One region of the Bradyrhizobium sp. MV1.5 genome, then DNA from elsewhere that is predicted to be linked to it. Evidence: predicted binding sites of a transcription regulator. Region 1 holds the regulator's gene; each other region holds the start of a gene.
The links. Region 1 encodes PhoB, which activates phosphate uptake and scavenging genes when phosphate is short. Its sites were predicted from a motif close to TGTCATNNANCTGTCAT; they were not measured.
Positions count from the first base shown of each region.

Region 2: the regulator PhoB is predicted to act here: its motif matches at 2,511-2,527, upstream of AC0L2J_RS07005 (Orn/Lys/Arg family decarboxylase).
Region 3: the regulator PhoB is predicted to act here: its motif matches at 1,973-1,989, upstream of AC0L2J_RS03385 (acetoacetate decarboxylase).

Region 1 is NZ_JBVVPL010000026.1:52,202-56,769, reverse strand. It holds gene pstA (phosphate ABC transporter permease PstA) at 1-523, shown strand, start outside; gene pstB (phosphate ABC transporter ATP-binding protein PstB) at 520-1,344, shown strand; gene phoU (phosphate signaling complex protein PhoU) at 1,355-2,071, shown strand; gene phoB (phosphate regulon transcriptional regulator PhoB) at 2,086-2,793, shown strand; gene AC0L2J_RS23015 (GcrA family cell cycle regulator) at 3,019-3,531, opposite strand; gene AC0L2J_RS23010 (aspartate aminotransferase family protein) at 3,987-4,568, shown strand, end outside.
Region 2 is NZ_JBVVPL010000005.1:131,572-136,139, reverse strand. It holds gene AC0L2J_RS07010 (GNAT family N-acetyltransferase) at 1-102, opposite strand, end outside; gene AC0L2J_RS07005 (Orn/Lys/Arg family decarboxylase) at 109-2,466, opposite strand; gene AC0L2J_RS07000 (xanthine dehydrogenase family protein molybdopterin-binding subunit) at 2,570-4,568, opposite strand, start outside.
Region 3 is NZ_JBVVPL010000002.1:268,853-273,420, forward strand. It holds gene AC0L2J_RS03380 (transporter) at 1-905, opposite strand, end outside; gene AC0L2J_RS03385 (acetoacetate decarboxylase) at 1,015-1,797, opposite strand; gene AC0L2J_RS03390 (patatin-like phospholipase family protein) at 2,030-3,193, shown strand; gene AC0L2J_RS03395 (IclR family transcriptional regulator) at 3,330-4,127, opposite strand; gene AC0L2J_RS03400 (aminotransferase class V-fold PLP-dependent enzyme) at 4,361-4,568, shown strand, end outside.

The DNA of each region.
Region 1 (4,568 bases):
CATCAACGACATCCTGCTCTCGGCGCCCTCGATCATCATCGGCCTGTTCATCTACGGCGCGGTGGTGGTGCCGATGCGCGGCTTCTCCGCGATCGCGGGCTCGCTCGCGCTCGCGGTCATCGTGATCCCGGTGGTGCTGCGCACGACCGAGGACATGCTGCTGCTGGTGCCGAACGCGTTGCGCGAGGCGGCCTCGGCGCTCGGCCTGCCGCGTTCGCTGGTGATCAAGCGGATCGCCTATCGTGCTGCCCGATCGGGTCTCATCACCGGCGTGCTGCTCGCGACCGCTCGCGTCGCCGGTGAAACCGCGCCGTTGCTGTTCACCGCGCTGTCGAACCAGTTCTTCAGCCTCGGCCTGAACAAGACGATGGCGAACCTGCCTGTCACCATCAACAACTTCGTGCAGAGCCCCTATGCCTACTGGAAGCAGTTGGCGTGGAGCGGGGCGCTGCTCATCACCCTGACCGTTCTTGCCCTGAATATTGGCGCGCGCATCCTTGGCGCCGAGAGGACCGCAAAATGAGTGATCTTTCATTATCGTCGATGAGCGCGGCCGGGGGTCTGCCGCAGACGGCGGCGCTGCCGGAGGCGCCTCCGAAGGTGACGGTGCGCAACCTGAACTTCTATTACGGCGAGCACCATGCGCTGAAGAACATCAACCTGACGCTCGGCGCCAATCGCGTCACGGCGTTCATCGGTCCGTCGGGCTGCGGCAAGTCGACCCTGCTGCGCATCTTCAACCGGATGTACGACCTCTATCCCGGCCAGCGCGCCACCGGTCAGCTCATGCTCGACCAGACCAATATCCTCGACGGCAAGCTGGACCTCAATCTGCTGCGCGCCCGCGTCGGCATGGTGTTCCAGAAGCCGACGCCGTTCCCGATGACGATCTACGAGAACATCGCGTTCGGCATCCGTCTCTATGAGAAGATCTCGAAGTCCGAGATGGACGGCCGCGTCGAGAAGGCGCTGCGCGGCGGCGCACTGTGGAACGAGGTCAAGGACAAGCTCAACGCCTCCGGCCTGTCGCTCTCCGGCGGCCAGCAGCAGCGCCTCTGCATCGCCCGCACCGTCGCGGTGCGGCCCGAGGTGATCCTGTTCGACGAACCCTGTTCGGCGCTCGACCCGATCTCGACCGCCAAGGTCGAGGAGCTGATCCAGGAGCTGTCCGAGGATTACACGATCGCGATCGTCACCCATAACATGCAGCAGGCGGCGCGCGTCTCCGACAAGACCGCCTTCATGTATCTCGGCGAGCTGATCGAGTTCGACGATACCAGCAAGATCTTCACGTCGCCGACCGACCGGCGCACGCAGGATTACATCACCGGCCGGTTCGGCTAGGAGACGCGACATGGCTTCCGAACATACCGCAAAGGCTTTCGACACCGACCTCCAGGAACTCACCCGCCTGGTTGCGGAGATGGGCGGGATCGCCGAACGCATGATCGTCGAGTCCGTCGACGCACTGATCCGCCGCGACGTCCCGCTCGGGCAGCGCGTCGTCGCAACCGACACCGAGCTCGACGCGCTGCAGAAGCGCATCGAGGAGCGCGCGGTGCTCACCATCGCCCGCCGCCAGCCGATGGCGGTCGATCTGCGCGAGATCGTTGGTGCCATGCGCGTCGCGACCGATCTCGAGCGCATCGGCGACCTCGCCAAGAACATGGGTAAGCGCGTCGCGGCGCTGGAGACGGACTTCCATCCGCTCAAGCTGTTCCGCGGCCTCGAGCACATGACCGACCTCGTGCAGCAGCAGGTCAAGTCGGTGCTGGACGCCTATGCCGCGCATGATCTGCCAGCGGCGATGGCGGTGTGGAAGGGCGACGAGGAAGTCGACGCCATTTGCACCTCGCTGTTCCGCGAGCTCCTCACCTACATGATGGAGGATCCGCGCAACATCTCGTTCTGTATCCATTTGATGTTCTGCGCCAAGAACATCGAGCGGATCGGCGACCACGCCACCAACATCGCCGAGACCGTGTTCTACATGATCGAGGGCCAGGCGATCACCGACAAGCGGCCGAAGGGCGACATGACGACCTTCGCCAACACGGTACCGAACACTTAAGGAGCGACGACCCGATGGGCGCACGCATTATGGTGGTTGAGGACGAGGAAGCCCTGACCGAGCTTCTCCGCTACAACCTCGAAGGCGACGGCTATGACGTCGAGACGGTGATGCGCGGCGACGACGCCGACACCCGTCTCAAGGAGCACATTCCTGATCTGATCGTGCTCGACTGGATGCTGCCGGGCCTGTCAGGCATCGAATTGTGCCGGCGGCTTCGCACCCGTCCCGAGACCAAGCAGCTCCCGATCATCATGCTCACCGCGCGCGGCGAGGAGAGCGAGCGGGTGCGGGGTCTTGCGACCGGCGCCGACGATTACATCGTCAAGCCGTTCTCGGTGCCGGAGCTGCTGGCGCGCGTGAAGGGCCTGCTGCGGCGCGCAAGCCCGGAGCGGCTCGCCACCGTCCTTGCTTTTGGCGACATCGAGCTCGACCGCGACAAGCGCCGCGTGGCGCGCTCGGGCCGGCCGATCGATCTCGGTCCGACCGAATATCGCCTGCTGGAGTTCTTCCTGGAGCACCCGGGGCGGGTGTTCTCGCGCGAGCAACTGCTCGACAGCGTCTGGGGCCGCGACATCTATATCGACGAGCGCACCGTCGACGTGCATATCGGCCGCCTGCGCAAGCTGCTCAATCTCGGCCGCGAGCAGGACCCGATCCGCACCGTCCGCGGCGCCGGCTACGCGCTGGATGATCGCTTCGCGAAGGCGGAGCAGGTGTAGGGTTGCAGGCTTGTTTGCTGGCGAGCTGTCCCCGAATTCTCCGACGTCGTCCCGGACAAGCGAGCGAAGCGAGCGCCGATCCGGGACCCATAACCACCGAACGTGGTTTGGCGAAGACTCGGAGTGACCCCTTCCGCGCAACAACTGCGTGCTCGGAGTATGGGTCCTGGCTTTCGCCAGGACGACACTCCAATTGAACTGTCTTCGCGCGACGACTTGCCGTGATTAGCGCGGACCCGGCTTCACCGGTGCGCGGCGCCGATCCGACGCCGGCTGGTACGCGACGCGCGAGTGCTGGGCGCAATAGGGCAGGCCGGACAGCGCCCTTCCACCGCAGAAGAAGAAGTCCGGGCTGGAGGGATCGCCGACCGGCCAGTGGCAGGTCGCCTCGTTCAATTCCAGCAGCGACAGCCGCTGGCTCATTGGCACCACGTTGTCGTAGGTGACCGGATCCGGCTCCGCCTCGACCTCAAACGCCTGCGCCAGCGCGGTGTTGCCGCGCGAGATCGGGCGGCTCACCCGCATCATGTGCTGCGCGGGGCGCGCCTTGCGCGGCCGGGGCGCTGCCGATGATGGGCTCTTGGCGCGGCCCGAAAGGCCGAGCCTGTGCACTTTGCCGATCACGGCATTGCGGGTCACATTGCCGAGCTCCGCCGCGATCTGGCTGGCCGAAAGTCCGGCCTCCCAGAGCTTTTTCAGCTGCTCGACGCGATCATCGGACCAGGTCAAAACCGTCATTGCACCCTTTCCCTCGCTGCGCGCCAGCCATCCTGGGGCCTCGCAGCGAATGCCTAAGCCTTCAAAAACCCGTGCCGCCAGAATCCCTTAAGGCTCGCCGGGCGCGTCTTGAACGCCCGAACGTTTACGCCGGTACATAAGGACTTAAAGATCAGAACCACTGCACGAGATGTCGTATCTGACAATCCAAACGCTACAATATGGCGTGACTCCCGCGCAAGAGTCCGCCGACTCGCTTCCACATGTTCCGTGGCTAAATCCCGCAAAATCGGCACCGCAAGACTACGGATTCAGCGTTTCGCGAGGCTTTCCGGGCGGCATTGACACCCGTTTCACCAGGCCTAAGATAGTCGTGCGTGCCGCCCTCAAGAGGCGGCACGTTTCGTTTTCCGGGCCGGTCGATGGTGCGTTGCGCAATGCACGCTCACGCCGTCCGCAACATTCAAGTGACCGTCATGACTAACAGCGCAGCGCCGCATTTGCTCCCCGTTTTCGCCAGGTCCGACCTCGGTTTCGAGCGTGGCGAAGGCTGCTGGCTGATCGCGACCAATGGCGAGCGCTATCTGGATTTCACCTCAGGGGTGGCGGTGAATGCACTCGGCCATGCCCATCCGGCGCTGGTCGCGGCGTTGCAGGAGCAGGCCACGAAGCTCTGGCACATGTCGAACCTGTTCCAGAGCCCGGACGGCGAAAAGCTCGCCGCGCGCCTGTGCAATGAAAGTTTCGCGGACTTCGTGTTCTTCTGCAATTCCGGCGCCGAAGCGCTGGAATGCGTGATCAAGGTCGTGCGCCGCTATCACGCGGCAAAGGGCCATCCAGACCGCTATCGCATGATCACCTTCGAAGGCGCCTTCCACGGCCGCACGCTGGCGACGCTGGCCGCGACGGGTTCGGCAAAATATCTCGAAGGTTTCGGCCCTCCGATGGAGGGCTTCGACCAGGTTGCGCATGGCGATCTCGACGCGGTGAAAAAGGCGATCGGTCCGCAGACCGCCGGCATCCTGATCGAGCCGATCCAGGGCGAAGGCGGTGTGCGT
Region 2 (4,568 bases), on a different contig from region 1:
GTGATGGCGGTAGATCGCCAGCATCGCCTCGACATCGCTCTCGCGAGAGGGCCGGACCAGGACCGGCCCGTCATCCGGGCGCGCAATCGCAGTTTCGTTCATCGGCACCTACTCGGTAACGACGTAAGTATAGAGCCCGATGCGCCCCTGCGCATCGATCTCCTTGTAGACGCCCTGGATTTCCACGTCGAAGCCCGGGAACGTGTTGAAGCAGGTCTCGAACATCTTGAGATAATCCAGCATGGGCTTGGCCCGTTCCGTCAGCCGCTCGCCGGGCACGATGGTGGCGATGCCGGGGGGATAGACCACGAAGGGTGTGGTGGCGATACGGCCCGTGATCGCCTCGATCGGCAGATAGTCGACATCGTTGCGGAACAGGTAGCGCGCGGCATCGCGGGGCGACATCGCGATGTCAGGCATGTGCTCGGGCATGAACTGTCGCGCCTGAAGCGCGCTGACGTCGGCGGCGCGAAAGAAGCGGTGCATCTCGCCGCAGAGGTCGCGCAGCCGCACGCCGGCATAGCGCGCCTGCCGCCGCTGGGAGAACTCCGGGATAACGTCCGCAAGCAGCGCATTGTCGTCGTGCAGCCGCTTGAAGGCGACGAGACCGGAGATCAGCGTGCCCGCCTTGCTTGCCTCGACGCCCGGAGTAAGCAGGAAGAGCAGGGAGTTGAGGTCGTTCTTCTCGGGGACGATGCGGTTCTCGCGCAGATATTGCGCGACGACCGGAGCGGGGATGCCGTGATCGACATAGCCGCCGGTGATGCGATCGAAGCCGGGCGTGAGCAGCGTCAGCTTGTTCGGATCGGTCATGGCGAAGCCCTCGCTGAGGCCAGGGAAGCCATGCCAGGCGCTGTCGGGGGAGAGCTGCCACAGCGCAGGATTGGTGGCGAGCTCGTCGGTGGAGAGTGTTTCCCAGGCGACGTTGTGCGAAGCGCCGGCGTGGCTGACATCGGGAATGGCGACGCGATCGGGGACGAAGGGTTCGAAGAACCAGCGCCTGTCCGGATTCTGCTCCTTCTCCTCGAACTCCCTGCGCATCGCGCGGATCTTCTTGCGCAGCTCGATGCCGAGCCGGATGGTGTCGTCCCACAGCACTTCGCCGGAGCGGCCCTTCATCATCTGCGCGCCGACGTCGAGCGAGGCGAACAGCGGGTAGAATGGCGACGTGGAAGCGTGCTGCATGAAACTTTCATTGAAGCGGCGGTGCTCGACGCGTCGCTTCTGGCCGCGGATGTGACGATCCTTGATGTGGATTTGGGATGCCTGCGAGAAGCTCGCAAGCTGCTTGTGGGTCGACTGCGTCGCGATGATCCCGGGTGCCTCGGGGGGAAGGTTCGCCAGCCCCATGGCGAAGCGGCCCGCATAGAGCGGGTGGAACTTCATGAAGCCGGCCCAGGCCTCGTCGAACAGGATGTACTCGCAGAGATGGCCGATGCGCTTCAAGATCATCTCGGCGCTGTGGATGGTGCCGTCATAGGTGCACTGCTCGACCACGGCGACGCGGAACGGCCGTTCCTTGCGCCAGGCGTCCTTGTCCGTGACCAGGGGATGATTGCGGATTGCCTCGCGCAAGGTTTTCTCGTCGAGCATATCCCAGCGCATCGGGCCGATCAGGCCCCAGGCATTCCGGATGGTCGGCACGTAGACCGGGACGCCGCCATTGATCATCAGCGCGCCATGATGGGCGGCCTTGTGATTGTTGCGGTCGAACAGTACGAGATCGCCGTCGGTGACGAGGGCGCCGAGCGCAACCTTGTTCGAGGTCGAGGTTCCATTGAGCACGAAGTAGGTCTTTTCCGCGCCAAAGATCTGGGCGGCTTCCTTCTGTGCCTTCAACGCCGGTCCTTCATGGGTGAGGAGGTCGCCCAGGTCGAGCACGGAATTGTCGAGATCGTCGCGGAACACGGACTCGCCGAGATGTTCGACGAAGACCCGTCCGATGGGGCTGCGGTTGTAGAACACGCCGCCATTGTGGCCCGGACAGGTCCAGAGCTGGTTGCCCTCCTCGGCATAGTCGACCAGCGCGCCGAAGAACGGCGTCTTCAGCGTCTCCGCATATTGCTTCAGACGGCTGATCAGGTTCTTGGCGATGAAGGTCGGTGTCTCCTCCGACAGGAAGACATAACCGTCGATGAAGTCGAGCACCTCGACCGGGAGATCCTCGAACCGCTTGCGCCGGATCAGGAGGATGATCGGGAAATCGAGGCCGCGTCGCCGCATCAAATTGATCAGCGCCGAGGTCTTGCCCTCCAGGCCCTTCTTGCCCCAATCCACCACCATGCAGCCGATCGCGGCATCGGTCTGCACCGCCATCTCCGCGTCCTCCAGCTTGCGGGCGCGAACGACCTCGAAGCCGGAACGCTGGATCTCCTCGATGATCTGGTTGAAGCGCACGCCTTCGAGGTCGTCGGCGTCGAACACAGGTGCGGCGAACAGGAAGTTGAAGCGCTTGAAATAGTCCATTGTCCATCCCGAATGTGCGAGACCGACAGGTCTCGACACATTTGATGACAGCTGGATGACAGGGGGCGCGATCCCGAGCGGGCCGGGTCGGATGACCGGCGGCTCAGTCGAGTAGCTTGTCCAGTGTGATCGGGAAGCGGCGGATGCGTTTGCCGGTGGCATGATAGACGGCGTTCGCGATCGCGGCGGGGACGCCGACGATGCCGATCTCGCCCAATCCCTTGATGCCGAGCTTGTTGATACGATTGTCCGGCTCGTCGACGAAGATCACGTCGATGTCGTGAACATCCGCATTCACGGGAATATGGTACTCGGCGATGTTGGCGTTCATGATCCGGCCAAAGCGGTGATCCATCACCGTCTCCTCGTGCAGTGCCATCCCGATTCCCCAGACCACGCTGCCCATGATCTGGCTGCGGCCAGTCTTGGTGTTGAGAATCCGCCCGGCCGCGACGGCGCTCACGACCCGCGTCACGCGGATGACGCCCAGCTCTTCGTCCACCTTGACCTCGGCAAAGACGGCTGAATGGGTATTGCGCGCGTGCTTCTTGTCCTCACCGAACTGGTTGAGCTTTTCCTTCTCGATGCGTTCGACGCCGCCATGGCGCATCGCGTCGGCGATCGAGACCGCACGGCTGGTGTCGCTGGCCCCGGCAATGCTGCCGTCGATCAGGACCGTATCGGCCAACTCGGCGCCGGCAAGCGGCGAGCCTGGGATTTTCCCGGCCAGACCTAACAGCTCCTTGCGCACCTCCTCGGCGGCTGCGAGCACCGCATGTGCGCTCGAGGCAGCCATCCAGGAGCCGCCCTCGACCGGCGCCTGCGGCAGACTGGAATCTGCGAGCCTGACGCTGATGTTCTCGATCGGCAGGCCCAGCGCATCGGCCGCGACCTGCGCGACAATGGTGTAGGTGCCGGTGCCGATGTCGGATGCGGCGCAGGACACCTCGGCATGTCCGTTCGACGTCAGCACGATACGGACGGCGACCGGCATCTGCAGTGCTTCCCACACACCCGTCGCCATGCCCCAGCCGACCAGATCCTTGCCGTCGCGCATCGAGCGCGGTGCAGGATTGCGCTTGCTCCAGCCGAAGGCGTCCGCGCCGCGCGCGTAGCATTCGCGCAACTGCTTGCTGGTGTAGGGCAGGTTTTCGCTCTGGTCGCGATCCGAGTAGCACTTCAGCCGCAGCTCGACCGGGTCGAGCTTGAGTGCCGCCGCGAGTTCGTCCATCGCGCATTCGAGCGCGCAGACGCCCGACGCCGCGCCCGGTGCGCGCGTGTCGCAGGGTGTGGAGACGTCAAGGTGAACCAGCTTGTGGGAGAAGCGGCTGTTCGGGCTCTTGTAGAGCTGTTCAGCCCAGCCGGTATCGTTGCGCGCAAAATCCTCATAGCGCGAGGTGACGGCAATGGCCTCGTGCGTGACCGCATCGAGCGTACCGTCGGACATTGCGCCCAGCCCGACGCGCTCGATGGTCATCGGCCGGTAGCCGAGCCCATACATCTGCTGCCGCGTCAGCACGACGCGAACGGACCGCTTCAGCGCGAGCGCGCCGAGCGTTGCCAGTACCACCTGATATTGCGGCCGCAAACCGGAGCCGAAGGCGCCGCCGACGTATGGCGAGACCACGCGAATGTCATCGGGCATCTTGTCGAACACGCCGCAGAGAAATTTGTGGACGTTCTGGACGCCTTGAGTCTTGTCGTAGATCGTCAGCTTGCCACTGCTGTCCCAGACCGCCGTGGTCGCATAGAGTTCCATCGGGTTGTGATGCTCGGTCGGTATCACGTAGTCCGCCTCGTGGCGCACATCAGCTTCCGCAAGGGCGGCTGCGGCGTCGCCGCGCGGCTTATGCGGCTTGTCCTTCTCGGCAGCGTTGCTGCGCTCGCCTTCGAGGTCGGTCGCAAAACCATGCTGCTCATATTCGACCCGCACCAGCGTCGCGGCGAATTTCGCGGTTTCCCAGTCCCCCGCGACGACAAGTGCGATCGGCTGGCCGTTGAACTTGATCGTGTCATCGTAAAGCGGACGGAAAGGCGACCCGTCCGGTGCAACCTCGTCCTTCCAGGACTCGTCGCTGTCGGCGAGCGGCGGACGGTTCGCA
Region 3 (4,568 bases), on a different contig from region 1:
TTGGTGTTCATGCCGAAGATACCGGTGATCAGCGTCGGCGGCAGCAACAGCGAAGTGACGATCGATAGCGTGTGGAGGTGGTTGTTGCTTTGCTCCTCGTTCTTGAAACGCAGCTCCTCCTCGAGCAGGCGGCTGCGTTCGCGCAGCTCGACGATATCGTGGTCAAGGCCGTCCAGCCGCTGCGCCAGCTTGCCGGCCTGGATACGCAGGTCCGGCGACAGGTGGTCGGTGTTCTTCTGGTCGAGGCGATGGAACAGCGTACGCAGGCCGGTGAGCTGGCGATGCAGCCTGACGCAGGTCCGGCGCAGCCGGCCGAGATTGCGGCGCATCTCCGGCTTGGCGTCGTCGGCCAGAATCCGCTCCTCGATCTCGTCGATCTCCTGGCCGAGCTTGTCGGCCATCCTATCAAGCGTGTCGGCGACCTCGTCGACGATCTTTTCGAGGAGATGGGCGACATTGTCGACGCGGTAGCCGCCTTCGAGCACCCGGCGTGTCGCGTCCGCCGAGCACAGCGCCTGATGGCGGCCGCTGATCAGGAGCCGCTCGGTCATGGCGAAGCGCAGGAACGCGGTCTCCTCCGTCGCGCTGCCGATGTCGCGTACGAGGTCGGAGAACACGCCGTAGATGCAGTGATCGATGACGTGAAGCTGCTGGAAGGTGTCGTTGGACAGCAAGAGCTCGCGCGCAAGCGGCGGCAGCTGTGACGCGGCGATCCACGGCCGTGAACGCGTGTCCGTGAGGTTGAAATGCAGCCAGAGCCGGCCGTCGTGACTGAACTCGATCGGCTGGTCGATCGGCAGCGCTTCGGCACCGCCGTCGCTGTGGAGGCGGAACGCCCACACCAGGCCGGGAATGCCAGACACGGAATCCGATATCGCGCTGACACGCTTTGCCGGCTCAGCCATGACCAACCCCAACCGTCAACGAATGCCCCGCTCCGGAAGATGGCTGACGCCTCTTCCGGACCCACGCGGGTACTCAATTACGGCATTGTTACAGTTTGATGATGACGCCCTACTCGGCCGCCAGCGCCGTCGAGGCCGCCGCCTCGGCTTCCCTGATGTAGTCGTGCACGACGCGGCCGAACGGCAGCGTCAGGTCGGCGATGTAATGATGCGCGCCGAGGCAGCGGCGGACCGGGAAATCAGCGACGGGCGCGTTGACATGCGGCACCAGATGCAGCCGGCCGGGCCCCATCCAGGAGCCCTTCGGCACGATGTCGATGAGGTTGATCGCGACGAGCTGGCAGATCTCGAGGCGGCCGTCGACGCCGGGGATCATCTTCAGATTGATCTGCGTCTTCGACAGCGTCGCCCGGGTCAGATCGCCGTTGCCGGCCATGCTCTCGTGCTTGTAGCCCATCGTGCCCATGGCGACGAGCTGGCCGGCATATTCCAGCGTGCCCGTCAGCGTGTCCTTGACGATCTCGAGTTTGGGATGCGCGTATTTCTTGGGAAAGCCCCAGATCTCGCGGCCGGCGGCGATCGGCGGATCATCGTCCAGATACATCTGCGAGACGAAGTTGACCTCCTCGCCGTGCAGGCGCGCGGGGATGACGAGGCCGGACTCGGTGTAGCTGCCGAAGCCGGAGGAGTCCGGCATCCTGATCCATTCGTAATGCACGATCGGCTGATCGATCGGCTCCAGCGGCTCAGGCAGGCCGGCGCGGATGAGGTCCGGATCGGTCTCGTAGGTGATGACGAGGAATTCGCGGTTGACGAAGCGATAGGGCCCGGCCGGATAGCTCGGCCCGGCCGCCGGCATCGACGGAAGTCTCAGCAAATCTTCCCTGCGCATCGCTGGTCTCTCCTCTCGTGGCGCTCACGTGATGCCCACCCGGCGGCGTCAGGCGGCGATGCAGAGTGCTAGCCGCCGTCATTGACTGCGATGTGAAGGATTTCCGTCAGCCGCACGACCGCAGCCATTCCCAAGGCGATCATGGTGCATGCAAGCGATGCATCGGCGCCAGAATTGTCATTACGCCGTCACCGCCGGACGCAATCGTTCGGCGAAACAGGGAGCACCGACCATGGACGCCCGCACATATCAGACACATCAGCCTTCTTCACGAGGCTGGCGGCCCGAGCGCTGCGACCGCGTCGCGCTGGTGCTGCAAGGTGGCGGCGCGCTCGGCGCCTATCAGGCCGGCGTCTACCAGGCGCTGCACGAGGCCGGCATCGAGCCCGACTGGGTCTGCGGCGTCTCGATCGGCGCGATCAACTCCGCCATCATCGCCGGCAACAAGCCGGAGAAGCGGCTCGAGGCGCTGCGCATTTTCTGGGAGCGCATCACCAACCGCAAGATCTGGCACTACACGCCTGACGGCGACATCTTTCGCCAGTGGCGCAATCTCACCAGCGCCTGGATGACGTCGGCGATGGGCCAGCCGGGCTTCTTCAGCCCGCATCAAGTCAATCCATGGCTCAGCCCGGTCGGAGCCCGGACCGCCACCAGCTATTACGACACGATGCCGCTGAAGGAGAGCCTGCTCGAACTCGTCGACTTCGACCTCATCAACGAGAAGAAGGTTCGCTTCGCAGTCGGCGCCGTGAACGTGCTCTCCGGCAATTTCATCTATTTCGACAATTCCCATGACGAGATCGAGCCGGAGCACATCATGGCTTCCGGCGCCCTGCCCCCGGCACTGCCGATGGTACGGATCGGCACCGATCATTTCTGGGACGGCGGCATCGTCTCCAATACGCCGCTCCAGCACCTGCTCGACCAGGAGGACGCGCTCAATTCGCTGGTGTTCCAGGTCGACCTGTTCAGCGCGCGGGGCGTGCTGCCGCGCTCGATCCAGGACGTGATGGCCCGCCACAAGGACATCATGTATTCCTCGCGCACCCGCCACAACACCGACGTCTACCGCCGCACCCACAACCTCAAGGTCCTGCTCTACAAGGCCTTGGCGAAGCTGCCCGACGAGCAGCTCTCCGAGGAGGAGCGCAAACTCAAGTCGAGCCTGCGCCACATGCCGGAGATCGCGATCCTGCATCTGATCTACCAGCAGAAGGCCTATGAAGGCGACGCCAAGGACCACGAATTCTCGGGCACCTCGATGCGCGAGCACTGGACCTCCGGCTACGAAGACACCAAGCGCACCCTCAAGCGCCGCGACTGGATCAAGATGCCCGACGAAGGCATGGGGCTGGTGGTGCACGATGTGCACCGGGAGACGGAAAGCGCGTGAGCAACGCGCCCCGCGGGGCGCGCTCAAACAAAAAGTGCGAAAACAACCCCATGCACAGTAGCCGGGGCGTGGCAAATCAATGACTTACGTTTTACCGAAAACGATTTGACTCGTCGGGCAAAACAGGAGCAGGATGTCATCGTCGGGCATCTGCGTCATCATCGTCATCAACCTGCAAAATGGTCTCCGACAGCAGAGCGGCAGCCTTTTGCAGCGGGCCTATGAACCGGTCCAACTCGACGAAGCTGACGCGTGCCACCGGCACGGAGACGCCCAGGCAAGCGATCAGCTCTCGATCCGGGGACAGGATGGGCACGGCACACCCCACCACGCCTTTCACGTACTCTTCGTTCGTTTTGGCCCAGCCGCGCTGCCGCGTCTCTTCGAGCACCTTCATTAGCGCGTGGACATCGACAATCGTCGTTTCAGTGAATTTGATCAGAGCGAGTGCGTGGCACAGCTTCACCCGCGTCCGCTCGGGCAATCCGCTCATGTAGATCTTTCCGGTGGACGTGCAGTGTAGCGGCGCCGCTTCTCCCGGATTGAACTGAAGACCTTGCGGCTCCGAAACGCGAACGCTGTCCACATAGGCGACGGAATTATCGCGCACGACGCCGATCTCGCATTGTTCACCGATTTCTGCCGCGACCGCTCGAAGCACCGCGTGCCGCCGCGCTGTGCGGAAGGCCGCTCCGATCACAGTCGCGGATAGCGTGACGAGTTGATTACCCACAACGTAACGCTTGGTCCCCAACGCCTTCTGAAGCAGTCCGCGGCCTTCAAGATTTCCGATCAACCTGTGCGCCGTTGGAAGAGGCAGCGAGAGAGCCTTGGCGATCTCTGCCGCTGAGACGGCTTTGCGTTGGTCAGCCACATGCCGAACGATCGCGAGGGCGCGGTCCAAGGGTCCATCCCTCTCAACTTGCTTCGTCATTTCCCTACCGGTTGGGATTGGCAGCAAAATACACTGCATCCAATAATTATCATTTTTCGGAATAAAATCTATTGATATTCGACAATTCCATTTGTCCAAATCCGGAAAGCTCATATTCTTGGCGCTGTCGGCGATTGACTAGAACTTGTGCAGCGCGGTCTCGCCGTTTCGAAATGTCGCTTCGTCGCATGGCCGACCGCCAAGTCCGACGGCGCGCTCAACAGGAGATGTGTATGTCTCGTCACTACGACGTGGACGCCGTGAGGAAGGAATTCCCTGCCGTTGAACGGATGGTTTATCTGGACTCGGGATTTCAAACGCCGCTCGCGCGCCCGGTGAGAGCCGCGATCGAGCTCTTCCTTCGCGAGGGCTTCGAGACGGCTGGCCCGAAGAGCGTCTGGCTCGACCGGGTGGAGCAGACCCGCGCCAAGGTCGCTCGCT